One region of the Delftia sp. RIT313 genome, then DNA from elsewhere that is predicted to be linked to it. Evidence: riboswitches for the same ligand, from Rfam matches in the RefSeq annotation. Region 1 holds a riboswitch; each other region holds the start of a gene.

What was found. A riboswitch is a leader RNA that binds a small molecule or an ion and turns the genes downstream of it on or off. The one in region 1 is predicted to bind cobalamin.
Region 2: it holds a riboswitch for cobalamin, as region 1 does, so the genes downstream of both, BW39_RS12045 (TonB-dependent receptor domain-containing protein) here and BW39_RS20350 (TonB-dependent receptor) in region 1, are expected to answer to the same signal.
Region 3: it holds a riboswitch for cobalamin, as region 1 does, so the genes downstream of both, BW39_RS13930 (TonB-dependent receptor) here and BW39_RS20350 (TonB-dependent receptor) in region 1, are expected to answer to the same signal.

Annotation. Positions count from the first base shown of each region.
Region 1 covers NZ_JFYT01000067.1:19,954-25,642, reverse strand. The annotation lists gene BW39_RS20360 (FecCD family ABC transporter permease) at 1-72, opposite strand, end outside; gene BW39_RS20355 (ABC transporter substrate-binding protein) at 69-1,010, opposite strand; gene BW39_RS20350 (TonB-dependent receptor) at 1,021-3,261, opposite strand; cobalamin riboswitch at 3,391-3,671, opposite strand; gene BW39_RS20345 (CHAD domain-containing protein) at 3,710-4,591, opposite strand; gene BW39_RS20340 (YbaK/prolyl-tRNA synthetase associated domain-containing protein) at 4,649-5,140, opposite strand; gene BW39_RS20335 (helix-turn-helix transcriptional regulator) at 5,206-5,689, shown strand, end outside.
Region 2 covers NZ_JFYT01000044.1:18,568-24,256, forward strand. The annotation lists gene BW39_RS31970 (hypothetical protein) at 1-29, opposite strand, end outside; gene BW39_RS12035 (heavy metal-binding domain-containing protein) at 510-830, shown strand; gene BW39_RS12040 (ABC transporter substrate-binding protein) at 880-1,824, opposite strand; gene BW39_RS12045 (TonB-dependent receptor domain-containing protein) at 1,830-3,743, opposite strand; cobalamin riboswitch at 3,814-4,039, opposite strand; gene BW39_RS12055 (hypothetical protein) at 4,136-4,525, shown strand; gene BW39_RS12060 (helix-turn-helix transcriptional regulator) at 4,551-4,742, shown strand; gene BW39_RS12065 (sulfite exporter TauE/SafE family protein) at 4,752-5,558, opposite strand; gene BW39_RS12070 (AraC family transcriptional regulator) at 5,687-5,689, shown strand, end outside.
Region 3 covers NZ_JFYT01000047.1:19,491-25,179, reverse strand. The annotation lists gene BW39_RS13945 (2OG-Fe(II) oxygenase) at 1-33, shown strand, start outside; gene alkB (DNA oxidative demethylase AlkB) at 46-696, shown strand; gene BW39_RS13935 (2OG-Fe(II) oxygenase) at 715-1,398, shown strand; cobalamin riboswitch at 1,411-1,729, shown strand; gene BW39_RS13930 (TonB-dependent receptor) at 1,851-4,013, shown strand; gene BW39_RS13925 (ABC transporter substrate-binding protein) at 4,013-5,065, shown strand; gene BW39_RS13920 (FecCD family ABC transporter permease) at 5,052-5,689, shown strand, end outside.

The sequences.
Region 1 (5,689 bases):
CAAGCTGGCCAGCAGCAGCAGGACCGCACCGGCCCAGGGGCGCCACGCAGGTGGATGTGAAAGGGAATTCATGCGGCCTCCCCGGCCCAGGCCACAGGGTGCAGCCAGCGCGAGAGTTTTTCCACGCCGCCGAAGGTGCGCGGCCCGGGAATCAGGAACTCGGCACGCGCCACCGTGGTGGCCCGGCCGCCGCGCACGGCACGCAGGTCGCGCCAGCCGCGCTGGCCGATCAGGTCCTGCATGGCCTCCTGCGTGCCTGCGAACAGCAGCACGTCGGGGTCGGCGGCCAGCACGGCCTCGGGCGAGACCTGGGGCACGGTGCCCAGGCCGTCCAGCGCGAACGCAGCGCCCGCGCGCACCATGGCCTCTCCCGTATAGGTGCCCGGCCGGGCCGCCAGCAGCATGCCGTTGCCCAGCCGGCCCGTGACCATGAGCGCGCGCGGCCGGGGCTGGCCGGCCACCAGCCGGTCCACGCGCAGCAGCCGCGCTTCCTGCGCCAGGGCCAGCGCCTGGCCGCGCGCCTGCACGCCCGTGGCGCGGGCCACCAGGCGCAGGTTGTCCATCACCTCGGCCAGCGAGCGGCTGAGCAGCACCATCACCGGCACGCCGATGCGCTCCATGGGATCGACCAGCTGGTGCGCCGCCTGGCGCGCAGGCGTGACGATGACCAGGTCCGGCTGGCGCGCCACCACGGCGTCCACCGAGAACCCCAGCCGCCCGCCCACCTTGGGAATGCGCTCCACGCCCGGTGGAAAGCGCGTGAAATCCTCCACGCCCACCACGCGGTCCAGCAGGCCCAGCGCGGCCACCAGCTCGGTGTTGGAGGCAAAGATGGAGACGATGCGCTGCGGCGGCGCGGCAATCTCCACGCGCCGGCCCAGCGCATCCTGCAGCACCACCGGACCGCCTGCAGCGACGGTGTCGGCCCAGGCCGCGGGCAGGCCGCAGCCCAGGGCCGCCGCCGCGCCCTGGCGCAGCAACTGGCGGCGCGTGGTGCTGGATTGCCTCATGCCGTGGTCCTCAAAACTCCGCCTGGAGGCCGACCATGAGTTCGCGGCCCGCCATCGACGTTCCGCAGCCGCCGTTCTGGTACGCCGGGTTGGCGATGCAGGGCGCGCGGTCCAGCGCGATGAAGATGGGATGGCGGTTCAGGTCGAACAGGTTGTTGACGGCTGCGAACAGCTTGACGCCGCGCGACACGCGGTAGTCGGCACGCAGGTTCCAGATGGTGAAGGCGCCCTTGCGGTGGATGAAGGTGCTGCTGGGCTCGCCCTGCGGGATGAGCAGCGCCTCTTCCGTGTCGTACCACATGGGACCGCGCAGCAGCGTGGACAGCTGCAGGCTCCAGTCGCCCTGCAGGCGCCCGCTGCCGCGCCCGTAGCGCACGCCGGCCGAGGCCTCGTAGCGGTACATGCGCTGCACCTTGTCCGTATTGGCCGACGCTGGCGATCCCTTGTCGCGCATGCTGAAGTGGTAGTAGCCGCCAGCCCAGGCCTTGAGCTGGTGGCCCGTCAGGTTCAGCGCCCGCGCCAGGTCCATGTCGGCCTGCATTTCCAGGCCGCGCGCCACGATGTCGGCCGCGTTGTTGGCGTAGTCCGAGGTGTTGGTCGTGGCCCCGCGCGAGACGGTGATGATGCGGTCGCTGATGGTGTTCTGGAACAGGGCCGCATCCACGCGCCAGCCGGGCTGCTGCAGCGCGGCGCCAACCTCGATCTGGCGGCTGGTCTCGGGCTTGAGGTTGGGGTTGCCGAAGGTGCGGCCACCGCCGACGGCCGTGAAGTCCGAGGCCAGCTCCGTGGCCGTGGGCGCGCGGAACCCCGTGGAGGCCGCAGCGCGCAGCGTGAGCCGGTCCGTGGCCTTCCAGGTGGCGCCGGCCGACCAGGTGTGGTTGTCATAGTCGCGCGTGCTGGCCTGGGCCAGGGCGAGGTTGGGCGTATCGTCGAAACGCGTCGTGCCCCAGGTCTTGCGCAGGCCGGCACGCAGCGTGAGGCGATCGTCGAACAGGGTCTGCGCGTCCTCGAAGTACAGCGCATGCACCTGCTCGGTCTGGTTGTTGTCGTAGGGCGCAACCTGGCCCGCCGGGCCGCCCGGCATGGCCACGCGCAGGCGGTCGGAGCGCAGCTTGCTGCGCTCCCAGTCAAAGCCCATCAGCAGGTCATTGGTCTGGCTGACACGCAGGCGCGGCTGAAAGCGCAGGCCCGTGGCGTCCAGTTGGCGGTGGTTGTAGTCGCGCGCCGTGCCGGGCACGGCACTGTTGCCCGAGCGGATCACGGGCGATGCCCAGTTGAACTCATCGGTATCGACCAGGCTGTAGAGGTGGGTCGTCCAGCTCAGGCGCTGGCCGGGCAGTGCGCCCTCGTAGGTCAGGTCCAGCGAGCGGTTGCTGCGGTTGTCGCGGCTGTAGATGTTGGCGCCCGATCCGCGAAAGCCCGCGTTGTAGATGCCGTCCGTGCGCAGCTGCAGCTCCACGCGGTGCAGCTCGTGCAGCTGCCAGCCCAGGGCGCCGCTGGCGCCGCGCCGCTTCCAGCCCGTGTTCTCCATGCGCGTGCCGCCATCGCCCGACTCGTAGTCGCCGCGCCCGCCTGCGCTCACGCCGAAGTACCAGTCGAAGCGGTCATTGGCGCCGGCCGTCTGCGCATCGGTGCGCCACAGGTCCCATGAACCGGCCTGGACCTGGGCGCGCGTGCCGGGTGCGGTAGCTCCCGTCTTCATGATGATGTTGACCACCCCGCCCATGGCCTGGCTGCCGTAGATCACCGAGGACGGGCCGCGCACGATCTCGATGCGCTCCACATCCGAGGGGCTGAGCTTGGACAGGTTGGCCGTGCCCGCGCGCCGGCCGTTGACCAGCACCAGCACCTGGCTGCGGAAGTCGCGCCCCTGGCCGTCGGTGGAGGCGCCGCGCAGGTTCATCGAGGTCTGGGCAGCCGTCCATTCGCTGAGAAAGCCCACGGCGTTCTCGGCCAGCAGGTCGGTGACCGAGCGCGCGCTGGAGCGCTCTATGGCCTCGCGGTCGATGGTCTGCGTGGTGCCCGCGATGCGGCTGCGCGCCTCGGGCCGCGCGGTGGCGGTCACGAAGACGGCGTCCAGCGCATCGTCGGCGGAGTCCGTGGATCGCCCGGAAGCCGGCTCCTGCGCGGCGCCGGCCGCTGCAGCGCAGCTGGCCAACAGGACGGCGGCCGCTACGGGCCGCAGGCTGGAGACAAGAGGGAGAACAGAGAGAAGGCCGGAGGAATCGGCGGCCGAAGAAGCGAAGCGCATGCGTTGAACCCAACTGCCCCACTCACCCGCGGGGCCTATCGTCTGAACCACGCCGCACAGCGCGCACGCCGGAGCCGGCCACGGCAGCGCAGGCTGGGGCCGGACCGGACAGGCGCACTCCCGCGGCGTCCGAAAGCAATGCAGAAGGCCGGTATCCGGGCTTGCGGAACGCTGCGGCGCGCAGGGTGGGCGCGCTGCGGCAGGCATCCCCGCCTTCCCATGTCCGAGAAGGACACAGTGGCTTGCGGCGCGTGGTTTGGGGCGCGTCCGCGTGGGGAGTTGTATTCCGCTGACCGTTGCGGGGGCAGCGCAGGCATTGCGAGCGGCCACCTCGATGGCATCGCGCACCTGCTTCCCGTTGAACCCCTGGCCGGTGAACGGCATGGGGCACCTTCAGCAACAGCGCACCGCCACGGCCCAGGGGCTGCGGCGGTGCGCCAGCGGCGGATTATCGCCCAGCCCAGAAGCCCGGCACCCGGGCCAGCGCCCGCAGCGCGCGACGGCTGCTGCGCGCGCTGGTGGCCAGGCGGGCCTGCAGGTAGCCGGCCGCGAACCAGGCGCGCGGATCCGTGCCGGCCTCGTCACGAAAATGCTCCGCCGCCACGGCCATGTCGTTGTGCAGGCCCAGCGCGTCCTGGGCGGGCACCAGCGCCTCGGCAAAGCGCCGGCCCTTTTTGCCGGGCCACATTCCGGGCGCGAATTCCCGCGCAAAGTCCGCCAGGTAGCGCAGGCGCTTGAGCCGCTTGCGCACACGGTGCTGCTGCGCCAGCGGCAAGCGGTCGAAGTGCCGGCCGTCGCGCAGCACCTGGCGGTGCAGGCGCGCCAGCCGCCGTGCCAGGTACTTGCGCGTGCCTGCGGCGGACAGGTGGGCAAAACGGGCCGATGGCTCTGCCTGCGGCGCCTGCGCCAGCGCCTGGATCTCGGCCAGCGCGTGCAGGAACGGCGGCTCGCGCACGGCAGCGGCTGCATCCGCCTGCACGGCCTGCGGCGCCTGCCACTCGCACAGGGGCGCATGGGCTGCCTGCAGCAGCGGGCGCACCACATCGGCCAGCGTATCGGCATCGCGCAGCGTGCCCAGTTGCGCAAAGGCCTGGGCCAGGGGGTCATCCCATTCGGCGCGCATGCCGGGCGCCAGCCCTGTGCACTCACGCAGCACGGTGCGCAGGCGCCGCAGGGCCACGCGCAGCTGGTGAATGGTCTCGGCATCGCTGCCACCGCCCTCCAAAACCGCCAGATGCGACTGCACCTGGGCCAGGGCAGCAGCCAGCGCCGCACGCACAAAGCCGGCCGCATCGGGCCGGTCAGGGTGCTGCTTCGCAGGGGTGGACATGGTCAGGAGAGGGTGTGCGGGCGTTGCTGCGATTGTGGGCACCGCCCGGCCCCCGGGTCAATCGGCGCCCTCCCCGCTCAGGCTGTGCAGCGCGGGCCGGGCAATGCGCACATAGTCGGCCGAGTCCAGCACGATGGAGCGGTCCAGCCGGCCCGCGTTGAAGGCGATCTCGCCAAAGCGCTCTACCAGGGCCGGGTCCACCACCAGGCGCACCTGCGGGTTGAAGGAGAACGGCGGCACCGATCCCATCACGCAGCCCGTGGCGGCCTGGGCCTCCTCGGGCGAGGCCAGCGTGGCCTTGCGCACGCCCACGGCCTGGGCCAGGCGCTTGAAGTCCAGCTTGCGGTCGCCGGGCAGCACGGCGAGGAACAGCTGGGGATCGCCCGCACCGGCCGCTTCGCGGCTCTTGCAGAGCATGGCCTTGGCGCCCTGGCCGGGGGCGGTGCCACGGATTTCGGCGACGAGGTCAGAGCGGCCTTCGGCCGGATGTTCCAGCACGCGAAAACGCGCGCCCTGGGATTGCAGCAGGTCTACAAGGGTGTCGAACATGGTGGAAGCGCAGAGAAGTCGTCTGGATTTTGACATTTTGTCCAATTCAAAACAAAATGTCCAATATGACCCAACGAACCCCTGAACAGCGCCAGCTTCTGGAGCAGCTGGCCCAGATCGCCGAAGGCCTGGGCCAGACCTTTGCCCCGTTCTGCGAGGTGGTGGTGCATGACCTGCTCGACCCGTCCCACGCGGTGCTGGCCATCCACAACAACCTGTCGGGCCGCGAAGTGGGCCAGGGCGCGACGGAGCTGGGCCTGGCCCGCATCCTCGACCCCGGCTACGAGCAGGTCATCGCCAACTACCCCAACCAGTTCGCCGATGGCCGCCAGGCCAAGAGCACGTCCATCGGCATCCGCGACTCCGAGGGCCGCTACATCGCCGCCCTGTGCATGAATGTGGACCTGACGATGTTCCAGGGCTTCCAGGGCATGCTCAACCGCTTTGCCGCCGTCAGCGGCGACACCCCCGCGCGCGAAATGCTGGACCCCACGGGCGCCGGCGCAGGCGCCGACACGGTGCGTGCCCGCATCGACCAGTTCGCGGCCC
Region 2 (5,689 bases), on a different contig from region 1:
TCATCTTCCGACATCTGAAAATACAACATGGCGACTCCTTAGCGAAATGGCTTGGAGCCGGGCGCGGAGAATGAGTAGGACGCTGCGTACAGATCAGAGAACTGTGGCGCAGTGTTGATTGGTAGGGAAGAGAGCGTTGACCCGCCCACAAAGAAAGCAGCCATAGAGGCCTCCTAGCGTTTCGTTCAACTTCACCTCCTGTTCAGAGAGGTGGCCGGGTACTTGAACACGGTGCTAGCTCCGCCCGCAGCTTTCCCTCGAAAGGTCTTTTATGACTGCGCGCTACCCGGCCATAAAACAGGCGCGCGCAGGCGCACGAATCCTATGGACGAGAAAACGCCACTGCTTTCGAGAGTGGCGGACCGGCTAACAAAAGGTGTGTTCAGCACCTGGAGGCGATGATACCCCACGCCTATGGCAGACTGCCCCGTTCAGTCCTGCCTTGCGTCTGCCCCTTGCCGGCTTGGCGCTCAAGGTGCATCTCCGTCACTCACCACCGAGGATTTCTCATGATCATCACCACCACCCCCCAGATCGAAGGCCGCCGCATCACCCGCTACTGCGGCGTGGTCGCGGGCGAGGCAATTTTGGGCGCCAATGTGTTCAAGGATTTGTTTGCCGGGCTGCGCGACATCGTGGGCGGGCGGTCGGCCACCTATGAGCGCGAGTTGCAGCGGGCGCGCGAGATTGCGCTCAAGGAGCTGGAGGAACGCGCCCAGGAACTGGGCGCGAATGCCGTGGTGGGGGTGGACCTGGATTACGAAGTGCTGGGCCAGGGCAATGGCATGTTGATGGTGTCTGCCAGCGGCACGGCCGTGGTGCTGGAGTAGGCGAGGCCATCGGCCAAGCAGACCAAGCGGGTCAATCAGACCAGAGAAGTCAACGCGGCGCTGTGCCCGGCATCTGCAGGCAGCGGGCCAGCGCCCGCGCCGCCTCGCCCAGGCGCGGGCCGGGGCGGGAGACCACGTCCGTCTCGACCAGGTCCAGCGCGCAGATGCGGCCGGAGCGCACGGCTGGCATGCGGCTCCAGCCGGGGCGGGCGGCAAAGCTGGCTGATGGCGTCTGCGGCGTGTGGATGATGAGTTCGGGCTGCTGGCGCAGCACGTATTCGGGCGTGATGCGGGGGAAGGGACCCAGGTTCTGCGGCAGCACATTGCGCGCGCCCAGGCGCTGCAGCAGCTGGCCTATGAAGGAGTCCGGCCCCGCCGCATAAGGCGTGGCGTCCACCTCGAAATACACCTTCTGCCCGGCGGGCGCTTGCGCAGCCAGCGCCTTGGCCTGCTGGTCCACCTCGGCCTGCATGCGCGCCAGCAGGGCGTTGGCGCGCTGCACCTGCAGCAGCTGGTCGAGCTTGTGCAGTACCTGCTCCAGCTGCGCCATGTCGTTGGCGTCCAGCGCCAGCACGGGAATGCCGAAGCGCTCCAGCTGTGCGATGACGGGTGCGGAATACGCCATCAGCACCACGTCGGGCCTGAGCCGCACGGTGGCCTCGACCAGCGGGGCAAAGGTGTGGCCCAGCTTGGGCAGGGCGGCCACGCGGGCCGGGTGGTTGGAGAACTCGTCCACGCCCACGATGCGCTCGCAGGCGTCCAGCGCGCACAGCGATTCGGTCAGCGAGGGCAGCAGCGAGACGATGCGCTGCGGCACGCGCTCCAGGCGCACCTGGCGCCCGCGCATGTCGGTAATGGTGTAGGGAGTGGCTGTGCTTGTGCTGCCTTGGCTCGCGTCTCCCGTCTTTTGCGCATGGGCGTTGCTGGCGCCGCCCGCGCAGGCCAGCGCGGCGATCAGCAGCAGAAGGCGGGGCAGGCGCACAAGCAGGTGCATGGCGGTCAGGGCAGGGGAGTCCAGCGCACGCTGACGAACACGGTGCGGCCTGCGTTGGCGTAGCCGCGCGTGGGGGCGTAGTCGCGGTCGGCGATGTTGTTGACGCGGGCCAGCAGCGTCCATTGCCTGGTCAGCTGGCGCTGGGCGTAGAGGTTGACCACGCCGTAACCGCCCAGTTGCAGGGTGTTCGCCTCGTCTGCGTAGCGGCCGCTGTACAGCTGCGCTTCGCCGCCCAGCGTCCAGCCGGCCGCCTGGGTGTCGGCGTTGAGCTTGAGCATGCGCTTGGAGCGGTAGGGCAGCAGCTTGCCGGTCTCCAGGTTCTCGGGGTTCATGAAGTCCAGCGAGGCGCCCAGGTTGGCGCTGCCCAGGCGCGTGCTGCCCGACAGCGTCAGGCCGGTGATCTCCGCGCTCTGCCAGTTGCGGTAGCAGTTGCAGGGAAGGGCGCTGTTCCAGTCGTAGGTGATGAGGTTCTTGAACTTGTTGCGGTAGACCACGGTCGAGAGGCGGTTGGCACCGGCCGCATAGTGCAGGCCCGTTTCCACGTTGGTGCTGCTTTCGGGCTTGAGGTCGGCCGCCGCCTGGCCCGTGAAGCGTTCGTACAGCGTGGGCGTGCGGAAGGCCGTGCCGGCCGATGCCACCCAGCGCCAGCGCTCGTCGATCTGCAGGCCGTAGCCCAGGCCGCCCGTGGTCTTGTTCTGCTGGTCGCGCACCTGGTCGTGGCGCAGGTTGGCGTCGAACTGGTGGCGCCCCTCCGTCAGGCGCCAGCCGGCCGACAGGGAGTTCTGCACGCGCCGGCTGTCGGTGTTCTGCGTCCAGGCGTATTGCGTGTCCAGCCTGTCCTCGCGGCGTTCCAGGTCGATGTTGAAACGGTGCTGGCCCAGCGTGAACAGGTTCTGCAGCAGGTAGTTGGTGGAGCGGCCCTTGGCGCTTTCCGACGACTGGGTGTGGCGGTCGCTTTGGCTGTCGGTATGGGAGACCTGGACCACGCTTTTGTACATGGCGTTCCAGCCTGCCTGCCAGCGCAGGCTGCCGGTGGTGTTCTTGACCACGTCGTAGTCGTCGAAAGGCGGCGGGCTCTGGTCGTAGTGGGTGCGCAGGCGGCTGTGCAGCAGGCTGGCGTCGATCTGGTGGATGCCCGTTTTGTAGCCCGCGTTCAGGCCCAGCGAGGTGTTGCTGTAGCCATCCTTGTCCGGGTTGGGCGAGAAGGTGTTGCCGGGGTAGACGTCGAAGCCGTCGCTGCGCTCGTCCGCCAGGTTCAGCCCGTAGGTGAAGCCGTTGGCTCCGCCCTGAAATCCCGTGGCCAGCTTGCTGGTGCCCTGGTTGCCTATGCCCGCCTCGGCATAGGCGCGGGTCTGGCCGTCCGCCCGCTTGGTGAAGATCTGGATTACGCCGCCCATGGCGTCTGAGCCATAGATGGCGGCGGCCGGGCCGCGCAGCACCTCGATGCGCTCGATCTGCGCCAGCGGCAGGGTGGACCAGACCGCGCCGCCCTGCAGCTCCTGCGAGCTGTAGCGCACGCCGTCGATGAACACGGCAGTGTGCTGGTTGCTGGTGCCGCGCAGGTAGACCGAGGTGACCTGGCCCGGCCCGCCATTGCGGTTGATCTGCACGCCCGGCACCTGCACCAGCAGGTCGGCCACGCCCGTGGCGCCGCTGCGGGCAATGGTCTCGGCGTCGATCACGGTCATGTCGGCCGTGACGGTGCGCAGGGACTGTTCGCTGCGCGAGGCGGTGACGACCACCGTATCGAGCTGGGAGGTCTGTGCGCGCTGCGCCTGTTGTGCCTGTTGTACCTGTGCTTGGGCCTGGCAGGCCAGCAGCGAGGCCGCAGCCAGGGCGGACAACGTGCGCAGTACGGGGAACGCCGAGGGCGAGCGAAGAGCGGCGCCAGGGGCGCGCGCGAGGGCGAGGGTGTGCATGGATGCGAGCCAGTTGCGCGCCAGCGACCCCGCCGGCACGGAAACCACAAAGACCGGCTGCGCTGCATGCGCGGCCGGCCGCCTGTTGGCCGGTATCCAGACTGGTGACGCACTCGCCAAGGCCTTCCCGGGCTGTACGCCCAGTGGCACGGGTTTGGCGGGGGCCGGTGCAATGCACGCGGCGTTTCACTCACTGTTGCGGGGGCAGTACATGCGGGCGGCTTTATCTGGCCGCCCCATGTTTCCCGTTTAACCGCAGCCCCTGGGGCTGCTGGCACCAACGGCGGCGATTGTACGGCGGGGCGTTCAGTACCGATGTAAAGCTTGCTTGACATACCCGCCGGTGGCATCGCACAATGTCAAGCATCCTTTACACATTGCGAGAGACTTCCATGAATCAAACAACGGTCACCAACCGCCGCTACCAGAAGGAACTTGGATTTGCGCTGCTGCTCTACATGGCGCTGCTTGTGGGGGCGCTTTTGCTCAGCGCCGACATGCAGGCCGGGGCCCTGCGCACAGCGCTGCTGCTGAGCCCCATGCTGGCGTTTGCGCTGGCCGTGCGGGCCATCGTGCGCCTGGTGCGCGATACCGACGAGTTCCTGCGCAAGTCCATGCTGGAGCAGCTGGCGATTGCGGCGGCGGGCACGGCCGGCATCACCTTCACCTACGGATTCCTGGAAATGGCAGGTTTTCCCAAGCTCAGCATGTTCATGGTATGGCCCTTGATGGGTGCGCTCTGGGTGGCTGCCTCGGTGGCCCACTGGCTGCGCAGCCGATGAGCTGTTCCGCCAAAGTGCCCCTCCCATGAAAAACACCATCCGTGAACTGCGCGCCGAGCGCGGCTGGAGCCAGGCCGCGCTGGCGGACCTGCTGGGCGTGTCGCGCCAGACCGTGAATGCGATCGAGACGGGCCGCTACGACCCCAGCCTGCCGCTGGCATTCGCCATTGCCCGGGTGTTCGAGACCCGGATCGAAGCGATCTTCCAGGAGGGTTGAGCGCAGCGCTCAGGCCACGATCATGACCAGCAGCACCAGGCCCAGCAGGGCCAGGTAGGCCTTGGCATGCAGGGCATCGGGAATGCGGCCGATCAGCGGTGCCGCCAGCCTGATGCCCGTCCACGATCCGGCCGTCAGCAGCGCAAAGGCCTGCAGGTCCACATAGCCCACATGCCAGAGGCCCAGCCCCGCGCCCTGCGATGCCAGCATGTAGGCAGCGGTGCCCGCCACGGCCATGGGCAGAGACAGGGGGCTGGCCATGGCCGTGGCGGCCGCCATGCTGGCGCCGCGCCGGCGCATCAGCGGCACGGTCATCACGCTGCCGCCCACGCCCAGGAAGGCTGCAATCGCGCCAATCGCCAGGCCTGCGATGGCGGCGGGCCTGCGGCCCATGGGCTGCAATTGGGCGGTGGTGCCGTGCACGAAGCCCGGGCGCAGCAGCGCGTCGGCAATGGTCAGCGCAAGGTAGGCAATGAAAGCCCAGCGCACCCAGTCGCCGTTGAGCCAGGTGGCGGCCGCCGCGCCCGCCACGGCGCCGGCCGCGATGAAGCCAGCCAGCGGCCGCACCTGCTCCCACGGCAGGGCGCCCGCGCGGTGCTGGCGCAGCGTGGCCATGGAGGCGCCAAAAATCATCACGCAGGTGGAGGTGGCCACGGCAATGTGCATGGCAGCCTGGCCAATGGCGGAGTCCGCGCCGTGGATGGAGGTCAGCAGCGCATAAAGCAGCGGAACGGCCACGAAGCCGCCGCCAAAGCCGAAGAGCACGGTGGTCACGCCGGCAAGCACACCGAAAGCCAGCAGCAGGAGAGGAAACACAGACAGTCCTTTGGAAAAAACGAGCAAGGACTGAACCTTAGGATGCTGCGGTTTGGCCTGCTTTCGCGGATGGGTCAATAATCCTCGAATTCCTGCCAAAGCCTGTTGGCTGTTTTCCGGACATTCCCATG
Region 3 (5,689 bases), on a different contig from region 1:
ACCGTGGGGCTGATCTTTCATGACGCACTTTGATGGATGGCCGGTATGAGCACGCTGGATCTTTTCGCCGATGAACAGCCCAACGGGGCCGAATCCATAGGTCCGCAATCCGTGGTGCTGCGCGGCCATGCCCTGCCCCATGCCGCGCAGTTGCTGGATGCGGTCGAAGGCATTGCGGCGCAGGCGCCGCTGCGCCATCTGGTCACGCCGGGCGGCTTCACCATGTCGGTGGCCATGACCAACTGCGGCGCGCTGGGCTGGACCAGCGACAGGCGCGGCTACCGCTACAGCGCCATCGACCCACTCAGCGGCCAGCCCTGGCCCGCCATGCCGGTCGTGTTTGTCCGGCTGGCGGGCGAGGCGGCCGCTGCGGCGGGGTTCGAAGGCTTTGTGCCCGATGCCTGCCTCATCAACCAGTACCTGCCCGGCACCCGGCTTTCCCTGCACCAGGACCGCGACGAACGCGACCTGGGCGCGCCCATTGTCTCGGTGTCCCTGGGCATGCCGGCCACGTTTCTGTTTGGAGGACTGGCGCGCGCGGACAGCACGGCCAGGGTGCCGCTGCAGCATGGCGACGTGGTGGTCTGGGGCGGCGTGGATCGGCTGCGCCACCACGGCGTGTTGCCGCTCAAGGACCAGCCCCACCCGCTGCTGGGCGGGCGGCGCATCAATCTCACTTTTCGCAAGGCGGGCTGAATGGTTGGACGGTCTGAAATGGACAGGCTCAACAGCCAGGATCGCTTCGCCCGCCTGGATTGGGCGCGGATTGCCGCTGAGCTCGATGCCGAAGGCCATGCCCTGCTGCCGCAGCTGCTGACTGCGGATGAAAGCCGCGCCGTGGCCCGCGAGGCGGCAGCCGCGTCTGGCCTGCCGCCCTGCGTGCAGGCATGGCGCCCGGTGCTGTACGGGCATCTGCTGGCCCTGGCCAACCGCTGGCGCGAACACATGGGCTTGCAGCCTGAGTTGCCAGGCTGCTTCGAGGATTTCATGCGTCCGGGCCGACAAGCAGGCCAAACGCAGCCACAGCCACATCTGCTGCGCGTGCCGCAAGCGGGCCATGCCCCTCTGCGTTCATACAGCGAAGGTGCGGCGGTGTTTCCGCTGCAGCTGGTGCTGCTGCTGTCCCGGCCGGGCCAGGATTTCGAGGGCGGCGAATTCGTGATGACCGAGCAGCGCCCGCGCATGCAATCGCGCCCCATGGTGCTGCCGCTGGGCCTGGGGGATGCGGCCATCATCGCCACGGGGCCGCGCCCGGTGCGCGGTGCGGCGGGCTTTTACCGCGTGCATCTGCGGCATGCCATCAGCCGCGTTCACCGTGGCGAGTGGCTGGGTCTGGAGCTGCTTTTGCACGACGTGCCCCAGGCGCCAAAGGCTATGAAAACAGACCGCTGGCTATAATGCCGCGCCTGCAAAGGCATCCGTGCAACAGGTGTCCGCATGCCAGCCATGGGGATGAAACGGGAACAAGGTGACTGCCAGCAAATGCTTTTTGCGCTGCCGGCACAGGCCTTGGCTGCCCCCGCAACGGTAAACAAGTCAAGGCGCTCCATGCCTGTCCCGCCAGTCTCCGCAACCCTGCGGAGGGGCGATGACAGGCTGTCACTGGTTCATGGCGTGGTCTGCAACATGCAGCTTTTCGCGGGTGGATTGGGAAGACGGGGCGCTGGGCGGAAGGCATGTCCTTGCGCCGCTTGTGAGCCCGGAGACCGGCCTGCTGCGTTTCGCGCCTGCTGTGCAGGCGTTTTCTTGACTGTCTGCGGGGTGCGGATGGCAACGTCCTGCGCCCTTTCCTCCCACGCTGGCTGGAGAGGTGGCAGTGCCTTGCTTTCGCATCAGACGGTCGAAGACCGATGTTCGAAATGCATTCTTCCTTTTCCAGGGTTTCCAGCGCTCGCGCTGCCCAGTCCCTTTCCGTGCGGCTGAGCCCGCTGGCCCTGGCCTGCGCCTTCATCTGCCTGCCGGCGCAGGCTCAAACCCAAACGCCCACGCCCACGCCAACGCCCCCATCAACCGCCCTGCCCGAGGTCCAGGTCACCGGCCAGGCCGAACGCATCGGCCAGCAACTGGCCCAGCCTGCGCGCTCTGCCAGCCATACCGGCGTCTCCAACCAGGAAGTGCCGGCCAGCGTGGACGGCGTCTCTGCCGAGCAGATGCAGGAGCGCGGCGACTACGCCCTGGTGGACGCCGTCACGCGCACCGTGGGCCTGACCTCCAGCAGCACGCCGGGCAACGGCGGCCTGTCCTTCAGCAGCCGCGGCTTTGCGGGTGTCAATTCCGTGGGCGTGGCCGAAGACGGCATGGTGCTGGGCGTGGCCGCCGGCACCACGGCCTATCCGGGTGACAGCTGGGGCTACGAGCGCATCGACGTGCTGCGTGGACCGGCCTCGCTGATGTATGGCAGCGGCACCATGGGCGCCACGGTCAACGCCATCCGCAAGCAGCCCAGCCGCACCAGCTCGGCCGAGGTGCTGGTGGGTGCGGGCACGGACGACACGCTGCGCCTGGGCCTGGGCGTGACCGGCGCCCTGGGCGCCTATGCCAGCTACCGCATCGACAGCTACACCGCGCGCAGCGCGGGCGAGCGCGATCTGGACCAGTCGCGCAACGGCAAGTTCATGAGCACGCTGCGCTTGGAGCCCACGAGCGACCTGCAGATCGACCTGATTGCCGACCGCAGCGTGCAAAAGCCCAGCCGCTACTGGGGCACGCCGGGCCTGGACGGCAAGGTGGTGGAGTCGCTGCGCGACCGCAACTACAACGCCGAAGACAGCGTGCTGCGCTATGCCGACGAGCGCCTGCGCGCCAAGGTGCAATGGAAGGCCAATGACTGGCTGACGGTGCGCAACGAGCTGTACCACGTGAAGTCCGACCGCCACTGGCGCAACATCGAGGCCTACGCGCTCAACCCCGCCACCTGGACCGTGGGCCGCTCCGACTACCTGGAAATCCTGCACGACCTGGAGCAGACCGGCAACCGCCTGGGCCTGAACGTGGACCGGGGCTCGCACAAGATCGCCATGGGCTGGGAGGCCGCGCGCATCAACCTGCGGCTGTCCAACAATTCGCCCTATGGCGGCTCGTCCACGGTCTCGGCCTGGGATCCCGTGCATGGCAGCTGGGCCAGCCCCGATCTCACCGCCGCCAAGACAGAAACCGGCGTGACCCAGCATGCCCTGTACCTGGAAGATGCCTGGCGCATCAGCAACCGCTGGCTGGCCATGGCCGGCCTGCGCCGCGATGTCTACGACTTTGCCAGCCACTCGCTGGTGGGCGGCACGGATTTCAACAAGACGCTGGCCGCCACCTCCTGGCGCCTGGGCCTGACCTATGAGTTAGCCCGCAACACCCATGTCTATGGGCAGATCAACTCGGGACACGATCCCGTCAACAGCCTGGTGTCGCTGAACCTGGCCAACACGGCTTACAAGCTGAGCAAGGGCCGCCAGGCCGAGATCGGCATCAAGCAGCAAGTGGCTGGCGGGCGCGGCGAATGGACGCTGGCTGTGTTCGACATCAAGAAGGACGACATCATCACGCGCGACCCCGACCGCCCGGCCATCTCCATCCAGGGCGGCAGCCAGTCCTCGCGCGGGGCCGAGGTCACCGCCACCTTCCAGGCCACGCCCGCCCTGCGCGTGGAGGGCAATCTGTCCTATGTGGACGCCCAGTTCGACAAGCTCATCGAGGCTGGCGGCAACCGCGCAGGCAACCGTCCGCAGAACGTGGCCAAGACCACGGCCAACCTCTGGGGCCACTACCGCGTGGGCGCCTGGCAAGCCTCGCTGGGCCTGCGCTACGTGGGTGACCGCTTTGGCAACAACGCCAATACCGTGAACCTGCCCGCCTACACCGTGGCCGACGCCGCGCTGAGCTGGCAGGTGGACCCGCGCACCACCCTGAGCCTGATCGGCCGCAACCTGGCCGACAGGGTCTATGTGGGATCGAGCTACGGCAGCCAGTTCCTGGTCGGGCAAGGCCGCCGCTTCGAGATCGCGGCCCATATCCGGTTCTGATGGCCATGGCGCGCTCCAAAAGCCTCCACGGTCTCCACGGCCTGTGCGCTGGCGCCCTGGCGGCCACCCTGCTGCTGGCCGGCTGCTCGCGCAGCGATTCCGGCACCACCAGTGAACTGCCGGCACCGGCTGCCGCACCGCAGGCGGCCGTGACCGTCAATGTCTGCGGCAGCCCCGTGACCTACGCCAGCGCACCGCTGCGCGCCGTGACCCATGACGTGAACATCACCGAGATGTTCCTCTTTCTGGGCCTGGGCGACCGGCTGGTGGGCTACAGCGGTATCACGCAGGCCAAGCAGATCGACCCGGCCTTCCAGGCCCAGCTGGCCCGCGTGCCGCGGCTGGCCGAGCGCGAGATGAACCTGGAGGCCATCCTGGGCGCCTCGGCCGACTTCGTCTTCGGAGGCTGGAGCTACGGTTTTCGCCAGGGCCAGGTCACGCCCGAGGTGCTGCAGCGCCACGGCATTGCCTCGTATGTGCTGTCCGAATCGTGCATCCGCGTGGGGCCGCGCAGCCAGGTGGCGCTGGAAGACGGCCTGACCGACCTGCGCAACCTGGGCCGCATCTTCCGCATCGACGCCCATGCCGAGCAACTGGCGCAGGGGCTGGAGCGCGACCTGAAGGACCTGCGCGAGCGCATGCAGGGCGTGCGGCAGCGGCCTTCGGTCTTCGTCTACGACAGCGGCCAGGACATCCCCGTGACCGTGGGCCGCTACGGCATGCCGCAGGCCATGATCGAGGAAGCGGGCGGGCGCAACATCTTCGACGACATTCCCAGCAACTGGCCTGCAGGCAACTGGGAGGACGTGGTGCAGCGCAACCCGCAGTGGATCGTCATCATCGACTACGGCCAGCCCCATGCCCAGGGCAAGATCGACTTCCTGCTGGCCAAGCCCGAGCTGGCCGGCGTCGATGCCATCCGCGAAAAGCGGTTCTTCGTGATGACCTATGCCGAGGCCACGCCCGGCCCGCGCAACATTGCGCGGACCCGCGCCCTGGCGCAGGCCCTGCACCCCGACCGCATGCCGGCGCCCAGCCATGCGGCCAACTGATTCTCGCTGGCCCAGGCGCCCTGGCGCCGCCCGCCTCTGGTGCCTGCTGCTGTTCGCGGCCCTGTTGCTGGTGATGACGCTGGCCATCACCTGGGGGCCCGTGGACATGCCGGCCAGCACGGTCTGGCGCATTGCCTGGAGCCGGCTGCTGCAGGTGCTGGGCATGCAGCCGCCGCCACTGGAGGGCATCACGCCGCAGCACCAGCAGATCGTTTGGCTGATCCGCATGCCGCGCGTGCTGCTGGCGGCCCTGGTGGGCGCGGGGCTTGCCGTGGTGGGCACCATCATGCAGGCCATGGTGCGCAATCCGCTGGCCGATCCCTATCTGCTGGGCGTGTCCTCTGGTGCGTCGGTGGGCGCCGTGGCCGTGCTGGCCTTCGGTGCGCTGGCCTCGGCCGGCATGTACGCCCTCACGGCCGGGGCCTTTGCCGGGGCGCTGGCGGCCACCGTCGCCGTCTACCTGCTGGCGCGCTCCCAGGGCCGCATTCATGCCACGCGGCTGATCCTGGGTGGTGTGGCCATCGGCTATGTGCTGGCAGGCGTGACCAGCCTGATCACCCTGTCATCGGGCCAGCGTGACCTGGCCAATGCCCTGCTGACCTGGACGCTGGGCAGCCTGGCCGG